Regions from separate parts of the Cyclobacterium sediminis genome, predicted to be linked through region 2. Evidence: riboswitches for the same ligand, from Rfam matches in the RefSeq annotation. Region 2 holds a riboswitch; the other holds the start of a gene.

Region 1 (5,593 bases), on a different contig from region 2:
CAGTCAATACAAAGCATTACGTGATTTGCTAGGTATTTGCCTCGTTTCAGCGTTTCTGAGTTGTTGGTTAGCTTTATGCTTTCCGGGGGATCACCTACATCAGGCAAAACCATCTGTATGTAAACAATAGCACCAATTATAAACACCAGGAGGAATGAAAATATTATGAGCCCAAACTTTAAATACCGATTCATTTCAGATGAATTTTAGATTGTGGTTTGTTAGATTGATCTACTTTGTAAATTCAAAATTTTAATTTACAATTGTTTGATTATCAATATAATAATTTATCAAAATAATGAATAAAAAATTTTGTGATTTTTTATAATGTTCCTTTCTTGAAAAATCTAATCATCGCTGAAATACTCGAAAAACTGGTTGATTTTTGCGCTTTATAGACTATTATCTCCAAGGGATTGTCTGTGGTAATTATTTTTTCGGGCATTGGTAGGTCAATATTTTTCCGTAGTGCATTTCTTACCCAATGCCGCACATGTTTGGGGCCGGTTATTTCCGGTAACACACTTGGGTTCTTTAACCTGATTTTACCATTATTCGCATCAATTTCCCATTTATTTCCGGGCAATAATTTTTGAATCTGACCTTCTAGCATTAAATCCTCAGGGCTTCCTGAAACCAAAGGTTCCTGATGACTCATAATCCATAATTGGTCAGCTGTTTCCATGGCAACTTCCAGGTCATGGGTAACCACCAGAATAGCTTTATCGGCTTCTTTTGCCAGTTTTTTTAGCAAATACATGATTTCAAATCGATTCGTAAGGTCCAAATGTGCCGTAGGTTCGTCCAGAATTAAAATACCACTGTCTTGCGCCAAGGCCCTGGCAATCATGGCTGTTTGCCTTTGTCCATCACTCAGTTCAGCCAATTTCTTACCTGAAATCAAATCAAGATGAGTCATTTTAAGTACTCGGTCCACGATATCATTGTCTGTTTTGCTCAAATGCCCCAACCAACCAGTATGCGGCGTACGGCCCAAGGCGACGAGTTCTCGAACCGTCATAAGACCGGAACGAATTTTTTCAGTTAAAACCACTGCAATGGTTTTTGCTCGATCCTGATCATCAAGCAGTCCAATTTCCTTTTCACCCATGAGTATAGTTCCTTTTAATGGGAGATTTTGGTTCAGGATTGCTTTCAGTAAGGTAGATTTTCCAACTCCATTGGGCCCCATCATACAGGTTAATTCTCCACCAAACAGATCAAAAGAAACATTGGCTGCTACCGTGTTGATTTGCCTATCCTTTTCATAACCAAGCACCAGATTTCTGGCTTGAATACAAGGCTTCGCTTGTCTATGGTTATCTAGGTTGGTTTCCATTGCTTGAATAATTAAAATGCCTCACTAAAGTTTCTTTTCATGATCAGCCAGATGATTAAAGGGGCCCCAAAAGCCGTGGTAACCGCATTGATCGGAAGGCTTGTTGCAAATCCCGGCAACTGGGCAATGGTATCACAAGCCAACAGAACCAATATGCCCAAGATGGCGGTGGCTGGAAATAATATTCTGTGGTCGTTGGTTTTAAATAATAACCTGGCCAAATGTGGTACAGCTATACCGATAAAGGCAATGGGCCCACAGAATGCTGTTATTCCGCCGGTTAGTATACCGGTGCTGACGATCATGATCCACCGTAATTTTTCGAAATTTATTCCCATGCTTTTGGCATAGACTTCCCCTAAGAGCATGGCATTGTATGACTTTACGGAAAATAGAACCAATGATAAACCAAAGACTACGGCTCCGGTTAAAATCCCCAATTCATTCCACCCTGTATTCCCCAGATTGCCCATGGACCAAAGTGTAAACATTTTGAGTTCTTCAGCGGCACTGAAATAGGACAAAAGAGTTACCACAGAGGAGGCAGCACTGCCAAACATCAAGCCGACAATTAACAAGGTCATGCTGTCTTTTACCTTCCAGGCTGCCAACCCCATCAAAACTAAAACTCCGATGGCCCCTGCACTTGATGCGACAATGGCTGCCCAATAGTTGGGACTGCCTGATAATATTTGCCAGCCAAAAGCGGTTCCGGCCATTGACAAGATGGCCACTCCCAAGCCGGCACCCGAACTGATTCCTAAAACAAAGGGGCCTGCAAGTGGATTTCTGAAGAAGGTTTGCATTTGTAAACCACTAACTGATAGCCCTATTCCTGCTAAAATTGCTGTTAAAGATTTTGGAATCCGATAATCTATCACGATAATTTCCCAACTTTCTCTGGGAAAAGAGGACCCGCCTAGTCTTTCCAATAGCGAGACAAGCGGAATCGCAATGGATCCAAGGCTTAGGTTTAATAGCCAAAGTAATCCCATTAAAACCAAACAGCATATAAACTTAACACGGTGGGTCATGGGCCTAGTCCTCTAATTTTTGGAAATACCTAAACTGATGCTCATCTGCCTTTTCAGGATGAAGAATTTTGATCATGTCCAAAAGTACCAAATCAGGCCGTAAATAACCTTCTTCAAAATACCGATACCCCCCTGTTTCTCCTCTTCCCAAAGTATAAGTGAATACTTTTTTCTTTTTATACGCTTCAAAATCACTGTATTTAGGGTTTTGATCAACCATACTGCCTAAAGAAGTATGGTCAGCTGCTCCAATCCAATAGGCTGCCTGTCCTGCCTGATCTAGGACAAATTCATAATTTAGTGTCAAACTCCCCCTTCCTTCTATTTGGTCGAATAGGTATTGGCCGGCAGCATCCCCTATGATTTTAGCTGCCCAACTGTCTTTGGCCGGTGCATACCAAATGTCTTTGTACATAGAGCCTGAAAGTACGGAAGGTTTGTCTTGTGAAGGTATCTGGCTTACCCGTTCTAGTGCATTTTGGTAATTGTCGGCGATTTCAGTGTAAATTACCTCCGCTTTCTCCATTTTCCCCAACAATACACCGGTAATTTTGATCCACTCAGCCCTTCCCAATGGATGCTTCTCTTGGTACTCCTTATTTATTAGCACCGGTATTTTGGCGGATTTTAATCGGTTTTCCATTTGGGAGGTCTCACCAAACCCTGATACCATAACCCAGTCGGGCTGTAAGTCGATGATCTTTTCTAAATCCCATGCCGGTCCTTTACCCAGATCAATTATTTTGTTATCATTGATGCTTTTTCTGACTTTCTCTGAAGTGATCAGATCGAGGTCAGGGAAAGCCATAAGGTTTTCTGCAGCATCCAGGTAATCCAAATGAGCAACCTGCGGAGTGGCCGATAATATAATTTTATGGCTTCCAGCTACAATTTTTCCATCGATAGAGAGTTCAGGAAGTTCGATGCTTTCTTGCTTATCCTGCACCAAAAAACGTTGGTTTTCAGTATCCTGTTGAATAATTTCAATGATATAATAATTTTCTCCACGAAAAAGCGAAAAACCTTCGGCATAGCGTAAAGGAACTTCTTTCAATGCATCCAAACTACCTCTTTGATCGGATTGCCTGCATGATGAAATGATTAGTAGGACAAAAATTAACAAACGGATAGCAGCCATTTTTTCGTAAAAAAGGATAAATAAGATTTAATTTTCAGGTCAAAGTAAATCATTGCTAAGACCATTTCCAATAACTTAATTTTTTCAAATAGAGTTTTTAGCGTATGTTTGTGCCGATTTATGGTTCCCGATCCTTAACCAGGCGCTCGGGATTAATAGGGAATTTGGTGAAAGTCCGAAACTGTCCCCGCAACTGTAACCCAGTCTTTACTACAATAAAGAAAATGGAAATCCATCCTTTGCCATTGTCCTATTTGGGATGAGAAGGCGGATTTACCTTGGGAAGTCAGGAGACCTGCCATTAAAATCTTGTCATTCGTAGCTTTCGGGAGAAAGGCTGAGAAGAAAATTTTAGCTGCTTTCAATATTTTAATTGATTGAACATTGGTAACCAGGTCAGATGCTTTTTGGTGAAGGTCCAGGCTTGCTTACCTGTTAATATTCTCTATTCTCCTCTTTTTCCGGAATGTATGAAAACATGGATCATTAATTGTAAGAAAGAGGATGTCATTAATTGCTTGTTTGGTTTTTATTTTTGCAGGTTGGCAGAGCGAACCGGATTCCTCAATTGTGTCTCCTCAAGATACGCTAGTACTTTCTCAGGTGGAAGTCCATGCTGCTGCCTTGAGGAAGTATGCTTTTGGCCAGTATGTTAGGACACTCGATAAAGGCAAGTTAGCGCATTTGTCGGGATATTCATTGGGGGAGGTTTTACAGCAGGAAACAGGCTTGTTTTTAAGACAATACGGACCGGGAATGATCGCTTCTCTAAGCATACGAGGTACCTCAGCGGGACACAACGCTTTGTTTTGGAATGGATTGCCGGTAAACAGCCCTTCCCTTGGACAAGCAGATTATTCAATATTTCCGGTGGGAGGATTTGACGCGGTGAATATACATTACGGGAGTTCCGGGGCTTTATATGGTACAGACGCCATCGGGGGATCCGTTCATTTGTCCTCAGATCTAAAATTCAATACCGGAAATGAACTAAAGATCGGCACACTATTAGGGAGTTTTGGCCGATGGCATCAGCAGGTAAGTTATCGGCAAGGGAATGAGAAATTGGCTTTCAAAACCAACCTTTACCGAAATTACACTGCTAACAATTTCACCTATAAAGATTATGCGAGTCCCGGTACACCGGAAAAACGTCAAGATCATGCCAGGGTTTCTCAAATTGGTTTGGTACAGAATTTTGCTTATAGCATTAACACCGCACAAACACTGAAAGCCAACCTTTGGATCAACGCCAATAACCGACAAATCCAGCCCCTGCTTGGTTCATCAACCAATGATGTGCAGGAGGATCGAAGTATTAGGGCCATAATAGATTATACCCATTCCGGTGAAAATCTTACCTGGACTGCCAGCACCGGGATTTCCAATGATGTGATGGTATTCAATTCCGATAGGAATGAAACCCGTTTATTTTTACTAGGTACCTCCTTGGATTACGCTTTCTCTCAGAAATGGCAGTCCCTTGCAGGTATTCGTTTTTCACATATCAAAGGGCAATTAGCCACCTATAATCGACAGGAACAGCGAATAGAATTATACCAAGCGACCAATTTCAGACCAAGTCAAAATCTTGGGATTTCTATGCAGCTCAGGCAACTTATTCATGATAGTGAAGCTGTTCCTTTTACTCCTTCACTAGGCGTGGAATGGACTTTCTTTGAATCAACTGAATGGAATTGGCAACTAATAAGCAACCTGTCGAGAAGTTTTAAAATACCCACATTGAACGATAGGTTCTGGGTACCCGGTGGAAATCCCAATTTAAAACCCGAGAAAAGCCTCAGCAAAGAGATAGGGCTAACAGCTAAGGCCAATTTATCGGCCTTTAGTATTGAAAATAGGCTTACCTATTTTCATATGAATGTAGATGACTGGATTCTTTGGCTGCCACACAGTACTTATTGGCAAGCCGAAAATGTGCGTAATGTAGTCAACCAAGGCTTGGAGTATTTCTTCAAAGGAGGGTTTTTGCAAGGGGAAAATCTTTGGACCATACATGTGGACTATGGCTTAAATAGTGCAGTCAATCAGTCTGGCGATGTAGGGAATACGCTTAGTCAA
Region 2 (5,593 bases):
CAAACCATATTCAGCGTTTACTCATTGTGGATAGGACCAAACCTGAAAGCCAAGGGGTGGCCATTATCGAAGGAATTCTTACAGGTGAAATGCCCTTTGAAGTGAAGAATGCTATAGATGGAACCTTGGCTTCAGTGCAGCAAGAGTTAAGCACCTCCCCTAGGTATAAAATTGTAAGGGCTAATGAGCGGTTGACAGGCGGTTTATTTTCGCAGACATTCCCCAAACCCCTGGATCGTGAAATGGTGCGGGCTCTTTGTAGGCGTTACCAGACAGATGCTGTATTGACTTTGGAGAAATTCAGTTCTGATTTTGTCCTAACAGATAAAAAGATCACGATAAAAAAGAAAATAGGCAAAGAGGAAGAGGCCCGCACCATAGAAGTTCCCGGGATTTTGGTGGAAGGGGTGGCTACTGTACAGGTAGGGTTTAGGTTGTATGATCCTGAGAGTGGGTCAATTTTGGATCAGGATGATCTGGTGAAAAATAACCTTTGGTCTGCCGAGGCTGAGACCAAGACACAGGCAATGGCCTTGCTTATAGAAAAAGCTCAGGCTACCAGGTATGTTGGACAGATGGCAGGTGCAGCCTATGTCCGAAGAATTGCGCCCATGTACCTTGATATAAACCGTACTTTCTATGCTAAATCAAAGAAAAGCACCTCCTTAGAAAAAGGCGCACGCTATGCAGAGGTAGATAAATGGGGGAATGCCATCCAAAGTTGGGAAGAGGGCTTATCGCTTCCTGCTGACGAAAAAACCTATGGTAAGCTGTGTTACAATATTGCTTTGGGGCAAGAAGTGCTTGGCGATTTATTTTTGGCCAAGGAATGGGCAGCGAAAGCTTATACCCAGTATGGATTTAAACCCGGAAGGACCTATGCAGAGGAAATTGAGCGAAGAATGATGGAAGATGAATTGCTTCACCAGCAATTGAGTTCTCCTCAGGAGCAATAAAAGTAAACCCGGATTAGGTGAAATTTGATTACCTAACCCGGATTTAAATTCATTTAAGTTAAATCATTGGAAATTTTCTCTATTTCTCTTAATTCTTTGGCAGCTTCAACCATAAGTTTTAGTGCCTTTTCAGTTTCCTCCCATTGTCTGGTTTTAAGCCCACAATCCGGGTTTACCCAAAGTTTAGCTGTGGGAATTACATCCTGAGCCTTTTTTATCAATTGTACCATTTCCTTTTGGCTAGGTACTCTTGGTGAATGGATGTCATAGACGCCGGGGCCTATTTCATTGGGATACTTAAAATCTGCAAATGCATCCAATAGTTCCATTTGAGACCGAGAACATTCGATGGTAATCACATCTGCATCCATGGCGGCAATGCTCGGCATGATGTCATTGAATTCCGAATAACACATATGGGTGTGAATTTGCGTGGCATCACTTACGCCTGAAGAAGTTAGCCTGAAAGCTTGAGTCGCCCATTTGAGGTAGCTTTTCCATGCTGATTTTCTTAAGGGAAGCCCTTCTCTTATGGCAGGTTCGTCAATTTGTATGATGTTGATTCCTGCATTTTCAAGGTCTTTTACCTCATCTCTAATGGCCAAGGCAATTTGTTTACATGTGGTTGCCCTGTCTTGATCATTTCGTACAAAAGACCATTGCAAGATGGTAACCGGGCCGGTTAACATGCCTTTTACTCGTCTTTTAGTTAAAGATTGAGCATATTTAGACCAGAAAACTGTCATTGGTTTAGGCCGTGAGATGTCTCCATAAATGATCGGTGGTTTTACACAGCGACTGCCGTAACTTTGCACCCAGCCGTACTGACTGAAGGTAAAACCAGCCAGTTGTTCTCCAAAGTATTCCACCATGTCATTTCTCTCATATTCTCCATGTACCAATACATCCAACCCAATCTTTTCCTGTTTACGAATGACTTTTTCAGTAGCTTCTTTTAATAAATTTAGGTAGGTCAACTGGTCAATAAAACCTTTCTTAAATTGAGACCTCCATTTCCTTACCTCTCCTGTTTGTGGAAAAGACCCAATACTGGTGGTAGGTAAAAGGGGTAGTTTAAGAAAATTCTGTTGAAGGATACTTCTGGAGGCATACTTACTCTTCCTTTTGTCGTCTGATGGAGATATGGCATCTACCCTTTGTTTTACAGTTTTATTGTGGATTAAGCCGGAGTTTTTTCGATTAGCAATGGCGGCCTTATTGTCCTCATAGGCCAAGAGCTGATTTTTTTCCGGATTGGGTAAAGAGAGTTCTTGCAATAAAGTAACCTCTTTCAATTTTTGTTTGGCAAAAGCCATCCACCTTTTAATCTCAGGTAATAAGATGTCTTCTTGACGTTCCAGTTCCAAATCATAAGGAACATGCAATAGGGAGCATGAGGGAGCAATCATGATCTTTTCTCGCCCAAGGGTATGGCTGGCTTTTTTGATTGCTTTGAGCGATTTTTCAAAGTCATTTTTCCAAATGTTTCGGCCGTCAACGAAGCCCAAAGAAATGCTCAGATTTTCAGGGATTTGGCTCAATACTTCATCCAGTTGTTCTGGGTTTCTGACCAGATCCAGATGAAGGGCACACACGGGGAGGGACAAGGCCAATGCTGTATTGTCATTTAATCCTTCAAAATAGGTGGCCAGTAAGGTCTTTAGCTTGGGGAACGTTTTTCTGATGGTTTTATAGACCATAAGGAAAGCCTCTTTTTCCTTTGAATTGAGGTCCAAGCCTAATACGGGTTCATCAAATTGAACCCAATCCACTCCATTTTCCTCCAATTCTTTAAGAATCTCCAAATATACCGGAAGGAGTTTATGAATAAGGTCAATTTTTTCAAAACCTTTGGTTTTCTCTTTTCCTAGCCAGAGATAGGTCACCGGACCTATTAGAACCGGCTTGGCTTTGATTCCTAGTTTTTTAGCCTCCTTAAATTCTTCAACCACCTTTGAAGAATGATTACTGAAGCTTTGATCGACTGTAAACTCAGGCACCAGGTAATGGTAATTGGTATCAAACCATTTGGTCATTTCCATGGCGGTGATGTCTAATCCCTCTTTTTGATAGCCTCGAGCCATGGCAAAATAAAGATCCAGAGAGGAAATCTCCTTATTTTTTACAAGGGCTGCATACCTTTCGGGAATGGCTCCTACTGTTAAGGACATGTCCAGCACTTGATCATAAAAAGAGAAATCATTTACAGGGATAAGGTCTATTCCCTGTTCTTGCTGGGTTTTCCAATTTTGAAAACGGATTTGTTTTCCGGCCTCTTCTAATGCTGTACCGGAAATTTTGCCTGACCAATACTGCTCGCAGGCTTTTTTGAGTTCTCGTTTGCTACCAATTCGCGGATAGCCAAGAATGTGCGTTTGCATGTTCTTTTAACTTTTTAATGAATAAAATGAGTTAAAAGCCCTTTGCTTTATTTCAAACGCTTTGTAGAAATGGGAGTGGAGTTGGTTGTAGAAATTGATCAAAAAAGGCACAATTATCCCATGGCAAACAATTGTTTTAGTTGATAATATCCAACCTGACACCAGACTTTAGATCGCGAAAGCGTTGTCAATTCGAAACAGGCAGGTCTCCTGACTTGTAACATTTTTACCTTCCTTCCCATTCTAAAGATTAGAACAGTGGATTTGCTATGGGTAAAAACCTTTGTAGTTACTTACAGTTGCGCGACAGTTCGTGATTCTCACACGATTCCCTATTAATTCACGTTAAGTAAAACCTATTTCGGTTGATAAAGAAATAATAAAAGAACTTATTGCCCCCAAATGTAGGACAGATAAATTACATTTCCTGCAACAATTTCAAAAAGGAGAGGAAAAAGGTAGCTGTAAAATTATACCCGGTGTAATTTATAGGGGTAAACACCATCCGCATTCCATTGGCAAACATAGAGGTTTTTGTCCCTGTCCAAACACACATCATGACAATGTTTGAAGATGGGTTCTTCTTGAAACATCAGTTCAAGTTTACCTTTTTTATAAACAGGTTTGGTGCCTCCGGGATTAGAAACCACTTTGTTGTCTTTGTCTAAAATGGTTACAAAGCCTTTGTTTAAATGCATGTTATAATTGTCTCTTTCCATACCAAAACAGACACCGGAGTATAAATTTTCATCATCCAAAACAGGTCGGCTTATAAATGCACCGGGTAAATAAATGTCTTCCAAGTATTCCCCTTCTAAAGTAAAGCGCTTGAAAGTATTTTTTATTCTTGCAGAGCAAAGTAGGCTCGGATTGCTAGGGTCTCGGTAATCTATGGCCACACCATGTGCCTGTTTAAATTTGTCCGGTTGGAGAAAACTGTCTCCGCCAAATTTGCGAATAAATTGACCTGACTTGTCGAATTGCAAAATAAACTGGGAACCATAACCGTCGGCCACATAAATATCCCCATTGGGGCCTATGGCTGTTTCGGTGGGCCGATAAAAGGCTTGTTCGCTGTAAGCTCCTATTTTGCCCGGATGATCCAATTCCATCAGGATTTTACCGTCCATGGTGCATTTTACTACCTTTCCTAAACCGGTATCGGTGATGAACAAAAATTCTTCACCACCTTCTTTCGAAATCGACAAACCATGGGCACCTGAAAAACCTAAAGTCCAAGTGACCAAAATTTTTCCTGAAGTATCATAAACCAGGACATTGTTTTTCGGATGGTCAGTCAACAGTATCAATCTGTTCTTTCGGTCCAAAACCATTTCGTGGCAGTTATTTACAGGATGGCTGTTGCTGTTGGTTTTGCTCCATTCTCTTTCTATTCTGTATTGGAAATCACCATGGCCCAGCATGTCCTTTTGAAGCTGCGCTGCATATGAATTGATGTTGAAAAGAGGGATTCCGGCAGTAAATACTGCACCACCGGTGATGGATTTTTGGATAAATTTTCTTCGTGAATGCATGAATTGTATTTATGCCAAGAGTTCATTGACTACCTGTCCGTGGACATCCGTTAGTCTGAATCTTCTGCCTTGATGTTTAAAAGTTAATTTTTCATGGTCTATACCCAATAGGTGTAGTAAAGTGGCTTGAAAGTCATGAACATGCACCGGGTTTTCGGCTACATTATAACTGAATTCATCGGTTTCTCCATAGACCATTCCTTTTTTTACTCCAGCCCCTGCCATCCACATGGTAAAGCATCCGGGATGATGGTCCCTGCCATAGTTGGTTGCGGTAAGCCTTCCTTGTGAAAAACTGGTTCTGCCAAACTCTCCTCCCCAAACTACCAAAGTGTCTTCCAGAAGTCCTCTTTGTTTGAGGTCTTGAATCAAACCGGCGGTGGCCTGATCTGTGCTTAATGCCTGGCGCTTGATGCCACTTGGTAAACTACCATGCTGGTCCCAGCCCATATGGTAGAGCTGGATAAATTTAACATCTCGCTCTGCTAGCTTTCTGGCTTGAAGACAATTGGAGGCATAGGTGCCCGGAATTCTAGCATCCTCTCCATAAAGCTCGTAGATATAATCAGGTTCATTACTGGTATCTACAGCCTCCGGAACGGAATTTTGCATTTTATAAGCCATTTCATATTGGCTGATCTTGGACTGAATTTCCGGATCCTGCCATAAATCAAACTGTTGTTCATTCAGTTTACCGATATGATCCAGTGCCCGACGTCGG

Evidence for each region. A riboswitch is a leader RNA that binds a small molecule or an ion and turns the genes downstream of it on or off. The one in region 2 is predicted to bind cobalamin.
Region 1: another riboswitch for cobalamin. It lies ahead of ACYVHJ_RS01785 (TonB-dependent receptor); the one in region 2 lies ahead of metE (5-methyltetrahydropteroyltriglutamate--homocysteine S-methyltransferase).

What each region holds. Positions count from the first base shown of each region.
Region 1 is NZ_BAAGVC010000002.1:298,775-304,367, forward strand. Features, by position in the region: gene ACYVHJ_RS01765 (c-type cytochrome) at 1-194, opposite strand, end outside; gene ACYVHJ_RS01770 (ABC transporter ATP-binding protein) at 323-1,339, opposite strand; gene ACYVHJ_RS01775 (iron chelate uptake ABC transporter family permease subunit) at 1,351-2,334, opposite strand; gene ACYVHJ_RS01780 (ABC transporter substrate-binding protein) at 2,378-3,511, opposite strand; cobalamin riboswitch at 3,616-3,828, shown strand; gene ACYVHJ_RS01785 (TonB-dependent receptor) at 4,016-5,593, shown strand, end outside.
Region 2 is NZ_BAAGVC010000018.1:28,651-34,243, reverse strand. Features, by position in the region: gene ACYVHJ_RS15610 (DUF6340 family protein) at 1-956, shown strand, start outside; gene metE (5-methyltetrahydropteroyltriglutamate--homocysteine S-methyltransferase) at 1,010-3,337, opposite strand; cobalamin riboswitch at 3,521-3,712, opposite strand; gene ACYVHJ_RS15600 (NHL repeat-containing protein) at 3,808-4,872, opposite strand; gene ACYVHJ_RS15595 (DUF1501 domain-containing protein) at 4,882-5,593, opposite strand, start outside.